4 regions of the Enterobacter sp. AC1 genome follow, and region 2 is predicted to be linked to each of the others. Evidence: predicted binding sites of a transcription regulator. Region 2 holds the regulator's gene; each other region holds the start of a gene.
What was found. The regulator CRP, encoded in region 2, controls carbon source genes, mostly activating them, when cyclic AMP is high. The targets are predictions, from matches to a motif close to ATGTGANNNNNNTCACAT.
Positions count from the first base shown of each region.

Region 1 (2,202 bases), on a different contig from region 2:
TTTTCTGAGTAGCGGTGGTCGCGTGAACGGTAGTCATCAGACCTTCAACGATGCCGAAGTTGTCGTTGATAACTTTAGCCAGCGGAGCCAGGCAGTTGGTGGTGCAGGATGCGTTGGAAACGATGTCCTGGCCAGCGTAAGTTTCGAAGTTTGCACCGCGAACGAACATAGGGGTGTTGTCTTTGGAAGGACCAGTCAGAACAACTTTTTTCGCACCCGCGGTGATGTGTTTACGCGCGGTTTCGTCGGTCAGGAAGATACCGGTAGCTTCAGCAACAACGTCAACACCGATTTCGTTCCATTTCAGGTTAGCTGGGTCTTTCTCAGCAGTAACGCGGATGGTTTTACCGTTAACAACCAGGTGGCCGTCTTTCACTTCAACGGTGCCGTCGAAACGACCGTGAGTTGAGTCGTACTTCAGCATGTACGCCATGTATTCAGCGTCCAGGAGATCGTTGATACCAACGATTTCGATGTCAGAACGTTTCTGAGCAGCACGGAAAACAATACGGCCGATACGGCCAAAACCGTTGATACCTACTTTGATAGTCATATATTCCACCAGCTATTTGTTAGTGAATAAAAGGTTGCCTGTAAAATTACAAAAACCTTACGCAGCGTCAAGCGGAATCGTGTCAATCATTGCGACAAATCAATCCTGTGACTAACGTTTGTGCGACTGACTCGCCTCACTTTCCCTTTGAGCTTGCAACCACATGGGGGCTGCGCCCGGAATTTTAAAGTCCTCGCAGGATAAAAATGTGAACACGATCACAATTGCCTGACCGCCTTTTCGCGACACATAAGTTTAGAACAAAAGTGCACGCAAGGGTGTTAATGTTTTGTTAGAATCCGGGTTAAAGATGTCTGTTTCTACAGCGAGATGTAAGCATATGTCGAACCAACGTAACCCTGATGATTTGAAAAAAAACCTCACAGAAATGCAGTTTTACGTGACGCAGAATCACGGAACGGAGCCGCCGTTTACCGGGCGTTTACTGCACAACAAGCGAGACGGCGTCTACCACTGCCTGGTCTGTGATGCTCCTCTGTTCAATTCACAAACGAAATTTGATTCTGGCTGCGGCTGGCCGAGCTTTTACGAGCCGGTGAGCGATGAGGCAATCCGCTACCTGACCGACTCGTCGCACGGCATGGTGCGCACGGAAATTCGCTGCGGTAACTGCGATGCGCACCTTGGGCACGTCTTCCCGGATGGCCCTCAGCCAACGGGCGAGCGTTTTTGCGTGAATTCGGCCTCAATGAGCTTCACTGACGACGAAAACGGCGACCAGGTTAAGGGTTGAAAAAACGATTCAGCAAATTATTCCTTTGAAAGGGCGCGATTGTGAATATTGATGACATGATTAGCGGCATGACGCCGGAGATTTATCAGCGTCTGGTGACCGCCGTGGAGCTGGGAAAATGGCCCGACGGCGTTGCGCTGACGCCGGAGCAAAAAGAGAACAGCCTGCAGCTGGTGATGCTGTGGCAGGCGCGCAATAACACCGACGCGCAGCACATGACGATCGACACCCAGGGTCAGATGGTGATGAAGAGCAAGCGTGAGCTGAAAGAGGACTTCGGCATCACGCCGAAGCCGATTGCGACGATGAAAATGCAATAACGGTGCACTCAGCCCTCTCCCACAGGTCATGTCGTTACAGAGTGGCAAGGAACATGAAGTGAACGTAATGACCACCAGAGCCGTATGTTCCCCCTCACCCCAGCCCTCTCCCTCAAGGGAGAGGGGGTTGTCCGTGCAGGCATTATTTTGTGGGGAACCCTCAGCCCACAGGGAGAGGGTTTGATTACTTCACTACTTGTGCGGGATCCCGAGCGACTCCGCCAGCTGCTTCGCTAGCCGGTTTTCGTCATCCGCGCCGTACTCCCAGAACATTGCCCCGGCAAGACCTTTCTCTTTGATGTAGTCCGCTTTGATCGCAACGGAACGCGGATTCTCATACGAAATCGCAAACAGCGCGTTGCCGTCGGCATCTTTCACCGACAGCCATGGGACTTTTGCCTGGTCGTCCCAGTGCTCGGTAAAGCGCTGTTGCGGATCGTTCAGCAGCTTCTTCACGATATCGTTGTACTTCACGTAGGTATCTTTGGTCAGGTCATAGCCGAGCGATCTGAACAACTCAATCTCATGGGAACCGAAGTAGGGCTGCGTGACCGGATTTTTTTGCGCGTCGGGTT
Region 1 is NZ_JBNDIZ010000002.1:973,925-976,126, forward strand. It holds gene gapA (glyceraldehyde-3-phosphate dehydrogenase) at 1-553, opposite strand, end outside; gene msrB (peptide-methionine (R)-S-oxide reductase MsrB) at 894-1,307, shown strand; gene M2433_RS09565 (YeaC family protein) at 1,364-1,627, shown strand; gene M2433_RS09570 (glycoside hydrolase family 18 protein) at 1,820-2,202, opposite strand, start outside.
Region 1: the regulator CRP is predicted to act here: its motif matches at 760-777, upstream of msrB (peptide-methionine (R)-S-oxide reductase MsrB).

Region 2 (2,202 bases):
GGTATTGTCGTTACAGAGTAGCAAGGAACATAAAGTGAACGGAATAACCTCCACAGCCGTATGTTCCCCCTCACCCCAACCCTCTCCCTCAAGGGAGAGGGGGTCGTATGTGCAGGCATTATTTTATGGGGATCCCTCAGCCCTGTGGGAGGGGGTGAGGGCATCAACACGCACGATGCCCCATCAATCACGCCTCAATCACTTCATACGAATGGGTAATTTTTACCGCTTTCTCCAGCATTAACGCCACCGAGCAGTACTTCTCCGCAGACAGGTCCACCGCGCGTGATACTGCGGCATCTTTCAGTTCTTTACCGGTCACGATAAAGTGCAGATTAATGTGCGTGAACAGGCGTGGCGCCTCTTCGCGACGTTCGGAAGTAAGCTTCACTTCGCAATCGGTCACATCATGACGGCCTTTTTGCAGAATCGACACCACGTCAATCGCGCTGCATCCGCCTGCCGCCATCAGCACCATTTCCATTGGACTTGGCGCTTTGTCGCCGGAGTTACCATCCATCAAAATCTGGTGTCCTGACGCGGACTCGCCCAGGAACGTTAAACCCTCAACCCACTTCACGCGCGCTTGCATATTTTTGAACTCCAACGTTGCATTTTTGGTGACAGATTACGCGTGCGTTACATTTCTCGCAATGGAAGGCGACCTGCATCATGCTGAAGCGAGACACCAGGAGACACGCGGCGAAAGCTATGCTAAAACACTCAGGATGCTACAGTAATACATTGACGTTACACGTGTATGCAGAGGACATCAAACTTTACTGGCTGCGAAACGTTACGGTAGCCGACTTCCCAGGGTATGGGTAAGAATTCGATTGCAACCCCAGAGTCCGGATGCATCTGATGACTCTGGTGACAGCTTATAACAGAGGATAACAGCGCATGGTGCTTGGCAAACCGCAAACAGACCCGACTCTCGAATGGTTCTTGTCTCATTGCCACATTCATAAGTACCCATCGAAGAGCACGCTGATTCACCAGGGTGAAAAAGCGGAAACGTTGTATTACATCGTTAAAGGCTCGGTGGCAGTGCTGATCAAAGATGAAGAAGGGAAAGAGATGATCCTTTCTTATCTGAACCAGGGCGATTTCATCGGTGAACTGGGCCTGTTTGAAGAGGGCCAGGAACGTAGCGCCTGGGTTCGTGCAAAGACAGCATGTGAAGTGGCTGAAATTTCTTACAAGAAGTTCCGTCAGCTGATTCAGGTTAACCCTGACATCCTGATGCGTCTTTCTTCCCAGATGGCGCGCCGTCTGCAGGTCACCTCTGAGAAAGTGGGTAACCTCGCCTTCCTGGACGTGACTGGCCGTATTGCACAAACGCTGCTGAACCTGGCGAAACAGCCAGACGCAATGACCCACCCGGACGGCATGCAAATTAAAATTACCCGTCAGGAAATTGGTCAGATCGTCGGTTGTTCCCGTGAGACAGTGGGCCGTATCCTGAAAATGCTGGAAGATCAAAACCTGATCTCCGCCCACGGTAAAACCATCGTGGTCTACGGAACGCGTTAATTCCGCTTAAACGGCGTGTCACCCCAGGGTGTCACGCCGTTTTTGTCTCTACTCCCCATGTGGCGCAGGCTGATCTATCACCCGGAAGTTAACTACGCACTGCGACAAACGCTGGTGTTGTGTCTTCCCGTGGCCGTGGGCCTGATCCTCGGACACCTTCAGCAAGGCCTGCTGTTTTCTCTCGTGCCCGCCTGCTGCAACATCGCCGGTCTGGACACGCCGCATAAGCGCTTCTTCAAACGCCTGACTATTGGCGGCTGCCTGTTCGCAGGCTGTAGCCTCGCCGTGCAGCTTCTGCTTGCCCGGGACATCCCGCTGCCGCTGATCCTGACCGTGCTGGCCATGACCCTCGGCGTCACCGCCGAAATCAGCTCGCTGCACGCCCGCCTGCTTCCCGCCTCGCTAATTGCGGCCATTTTCACGCTGAGCCTCGCCGGGAATATGCCGGTGTGGGAGCCGCTGCTGATCTACGCTCTGGGGACGCTGTGGTACGGGCTGTTCAACTGGTTCTGGTTCTGGCTGTGGCGCGAACAGCCGCTGCGCGAATCCCTGAGCCTGCTCTATGTGCAGCTGGCGGATTACTGCGAAGCCAAATACACCCTGCTCACCCAGCATACCGATCCGGAAAAATCCTTGCCGCCGCTGCTGACGCGCCAGCAAAAGGTG
Region 2 is NZ_JBNDIZ010000008.1:50,039-52,240, forward strand. It holds gene M2433_RS19785 (OsmC family protein) at 188-592, opposite strand; gene crp (cAMP-activated global transcriptional regulator CRP) at 904-1,536, shown strand; gene M2433_RS19795 (YccS/YhfK family putative transporter) at 1,594-2,202, shown strand, end outside.

Region 3 (2,202 bases), on a different contig from region 2:
CCGCACGCGGCGGTGAATAAATCGGTGGGGCTTCGTGGCGGGAGCGGCACCTCGGCTCCCCATTTGACAAAAGCGGAGACAATCCCTGCAATTAAACCGATGAACGCGGCGAGTCCATAGCGCCTGCGTGAAGGCGGTGTTTGTTCAAATATATTCATTTCTTTTCCTTGTTTAACGTCATCCTGCGGAATACATTTTATTATTCAAATCAGCAACAAATTAATAACAGTCTGAATGGCAGACTGTTTATAAGGTAAAGGGCAGGCAGCGGCAGTGTCAATTCGCTATTCCTGATAGCGGGGTAAATATTGTCGGATGAATGTATGTTTCATCCGGGAAATATTAATAACGCATATACTTTCAGGAATTAATCGATTATTCCTTCCTTCTTCCCCGCATCCCCTGAAAAAGCTCCGCCACGTCCACAAAATACTCGGTCAGATAGTTAATACACACCTGGACTTTGAGCGGCAGCTTGTCTTTTTCGGTATACAGGGCGTACACCGGACGCGGATCGGACTGGTAGCGTGGGAACAGGATCTCCAGCACGCCGCTGTTGATCTCGTTGATCACCCACATCAGCGGCACGTAGGCGATCCCGGCGCCGGCCACCAGCCAGCGCGAAATGGTCATGGGGTCGTTGGTGACAAACCGCCCTTCCGGCAGCAGTCGGGTAGAGATCCCTTCCGGGGCGATCAGCTCAAATTCATTATCGGGCCGCACGCTGTACTCCAGCCACGAGTGGTTGGTGAGATCGGCGGGTTTCTCCGGTACACCGTACTGCGCAAGATAGCTCTTCGAGGCGCAAACCACCATCGGCATGCTGCCCAGCCGACGTGAGAACAGGCTGGAATCCTGCAGCGCGCCGACGCGGATCACCACGTCCAGGCCGTCGGCAATCAGATCCGGCGCCGGGATGCCCGTCACCAGGTTGACGGTAAGCCCGGGGTACTCTTTCAGCATATCCGCGGTCATGGCAGCGAGAACATTTTGTGCCATAGTTGAAGAACATCCGATGCGCAGCGTGCCGATGGGGGTGTTGTTAAATGCATAGAGCTGTTCGTGAACATCCTGCACTTCAAGCAGCATGCGGCGACAGCCTTGATAGTAAATTTTACCCGCTTCCGTCAGCCCAATGCTGCGGGTACTGCGGTTGAGCAGCTTAACCTGAAGCTCATTTTCCAGTTTGGAGACCGTCTGGCTAATGGATGAGACGCTCATCTGAAGCTGGCGTGCCGCCGCGGTGAAAGAGCCCAGTTCGACCACTTTGGCGAAGACCGACATGCGTTTTAAACGTTCCATTGTTCACTCTGGCTTAAAAGTGATTTAGATCACATATTATAGATAACAGCATAACAGTTACGTTAATATACTATTAATTACATAACGGCTGCGCCATTCTCGCCCGGCGTTTCTTGCTCTCCTGCGGTGGCGTGCGCTAAAAAATTCTGAAGCCTGCACTCTCTCTTATCAAGGTCAACATGAGTCTGTTTCCCGTTATCGTGGTGTTCGGTCTGTCGTTCCCACCGATATTTTTCGAGCTTCTTTTATCACTGGCGATCTTCTGGCTGGTGCGCAAGGTGCTGGTCCCTACCGGGATCTATGATTTCGTCTGGCATCCTGCATTGTTCAATACCGCGCTGTATTGCTGCCTGTTTTACCTGATATCGCGCATGTTTGTCTGAGGTTGATGTGAAAACGCTAACAAGAAAAATCTCCCGCACTGCCATTACGATGGCGCTGGTTATCCTCGCCTTCATCGCTATTTTCCGCGCCTGGGTCTATTACACCGAATCACCGTGGACGCGTGATGCGCGCTTCAGCGCCGACGTCGTGGCGATAGCGCCCGACGTGGCCGGTCTTATCACGGCGGTTAACGTTCACGATAACCAGCTGGTGAAAAAAGATCAGGTCCTGTTCACCATTGACCAGCCTCGTTACCAGAAAGCGCTGGAAGAGGCGGAAGCGGATGTCGCCTACTACCAGGCGCTGGCTGCTGAGAAGCGCCGTGAGGCAGGTCGCCGTAACCAGCTGGGCGTGCAGGCAATGTCCCGTGAAGAGATTGACCAGTCTAACAACGTGCTGCAAACCGTGCTGCACCAGCTGGCTAAAGCGCAAGCGACGCGCGACCTGGCGAAGCTCGATCTCGAGCGCACCGTGATCCGCGCGCCGTCCGATGGCTGGGTCACTAACCTGAACGTC
Region 3 is NZ_JBNDIZ010000006.1:272,249-274,450, reverse strand. It holds gene M2433_RS18030 (YagU family protein) at 1-158, opposite strand, end outside; gene aaeR (HTH-type transcriptional activator AaeR) at 376-1,302, opposite strand; gene aaeX (p-hydroxybenzoic acid efflux pump operon protein AaeX) at 1,482-1,685, shown strand; gene aaeA (p-hydroxybenzoic acid efflux pump subunit AaeA) at 1,693-2,202, shown strand, end outside.
Region 3: the regulator CRP is predicted to act here: its motif matches at 1,320-1,337, upstream of aaeR (HTH-type transcriptional activator AaeR).

Region 4 (2,202 bases), on a different contig from region 2:
ATCAACGTATTACCCGCACAAAATAAGATTGTGCTGTATAAACGTCCAGTTTGAAAGGGTTTTCCTGCGAGGCGCTACGCAAAAAAAAAGGCCGAACGTGTCGGCCTTTGATTTCGAAAGGAGAGGACTAGATCAGGCGACGCGCGGCTTCAACCACGATTTTCACCGCATGACTTTCGGTCTGCTTCATGGTTTCGGCGTTCGGGATCTCCTGCTGAGTACGGTTGACGATAACGCCCGCCACCATACCGGCACGCAGACCCTGGCTTGCGCACATGGTCAGCAGCGTTGCGGATTCCATTTCGTAGTTCATCACGCCCATGGACTGCCACTCTTCCATTGAGCCTTTGAAGCGGTTTACTACGCGGCCGGAGAAGGTGTCGTAACGCTCCTGGCCCGGGTAGAAGGTGTCGGAAGAGGCCGTTACGCCCACGTGGGTAGTCGCGCCTACGGATTTCGCGGCTTCAACCAGCGCAGTGGTACATTCAAAGTCTGCTACTGCCGGGAATTCCATCGGTGCAAAGTGCAGGCTTGCTCCGTCCAGACGTACGGACGCAGTCGTGACCAGCACGTCGCCCACGTTGATGTGCGGCTGAATAGCGCCGGTGGTACCGATACGCAGGAAAGTACGAATGCCCAGCTGCGCCAGCTCTTCAACAGCAATTGAAGTAGACGGTCCACCGATACCGGTAGAACAGACGATCACGGCTTTACCATCCAGCTCTGCACGCCAGGTGGTGAATTCGCGATGGGCTGCCAGCTTGACCGGCTTATCCATCAGCGCGGCGATCTTTTCCACACGCTCAGGATCGCCAGGGACGATTGCGAGCGTAGCCCCTTGTAAATCGTTTTTGGTGAGGCCGAGATGAAAAACATCAGACTTAGACATAGGTGACTCCTCTGTGGGTCGGTTAGTCAGAAGAAGTAAAACGGTACTTTACAGAAGCGGTAAGCATAATTTCGTGACACATCTCACCATGAATGAAAATGATTGCATTAAATTTCCATAAAAAAGTGATTTACATCACATTAACAAGTTATATCGCCAGATGCTGCACAAAAGATAGACCGTTTAAGGCACTGTGAGTTGTTAACCTGGTGTCTATATTTACCTTTGCGCTAACTCATTGGTACGGAGAATGCCATGACTGAAAAAACCGGTTTTGCACCTGCTGCGGCCCCACACGCTTCCACCATCGTTTCGACGTCAGAAGCGGAAATTACGGCGGGCGAGACCTCCATTCCCTCGCAGGGGGAGAATATGCCTGCCTGGCACGCGCGGCCAAAATCGGCAGACGGCCCGCTGCCCATCGTGATTGTGATTCAGGAGATTTTTGGGGTTCACGAGCACATTCGCGACCTCTGCCGCCGGCTGGCGCTGGAAGGGTATCTGGCCGTTGCCCCAGAGCTCTACTTCCGTCAGGGCGATCCGAACAACTACAGCGATATTCCTACACTGCTCAGCAACCTGGTCAGCAAGGTTCCTGACGCACAGGTGCTGGCCGATCTCGACCACGTTGCCAGCTGGGCGGCGCGCAACGGGGGCGATCCACATCGTCTGCTGGTCACCGGTTTCTGCTGGGGCGGGCGCATTAGCTGGCTGTACGCCGCACATAACCCGCAGCTCAAAGCCGCTGTCGCCTGGTACGGCAAACTGGTAGGTGAAAAAACGCTGAATTCACCGAAACATCCCGTGGATATCGCCACCGAGTTAAATGCTCCGGTGCTAGGGCTGTACGGCGGTCAGGACACCGGTATTTCGCTTGATTCGGTAGAGACCATGCGCCATGCGCTCCGCGCGGCCAATGCGAAGGCGGAGATTGTGGTGTACCCGGATGCAGGCCATGCGTTTAACGCCGATTATCGTCCGAGCTATCACGCTGAATCAGCCAAAGATGGCTGGCAGCGGATGCTGGCGTGGTTTAGCCAGTACGGCGGGAAGAAAGCGTAAAAAAAGCCCGGTGGCGGCTACGCCTTACCGGGCCTTAAGGTAGGCCGGCTAGCGTTAGCGCCACCCGGCAATCCAGCATCACTACGCCTGTCGCAGGTTCTGCGCCGCCTTCACCATGTTGGCGAGCGCTGCGCGGGTTTCCGGCCAGCCGCGGGTTTTCAGTCCGCAGTCCGGGTTTACCCAAAGGCGCTCTGCCGGAATGCGCTGAGCCGCTTTTTTCAGCAGGGCTTCAATCCACTCCACGCTCGGCA
Region 4 is NZ_JBNDIZ010000013.1:61,726-63,927, reverse strand. It holds gene udp (uridine phosphorylase) at 128-889, opposite strand; gene M2433_RS23150 (dienelactone hydrolase family protein) at 1,145-1,951, shown strand; gene metE (5-methyltetrahydropteroyltriglutamate--homocysteine S-methyltransferase) at 2,033-2,202, opposite strand, start outside.
Region 4: the regulator CRP is predicted to act here: its motif matches at 1,013-1,030, upstream of udp (uridine phosphorylase).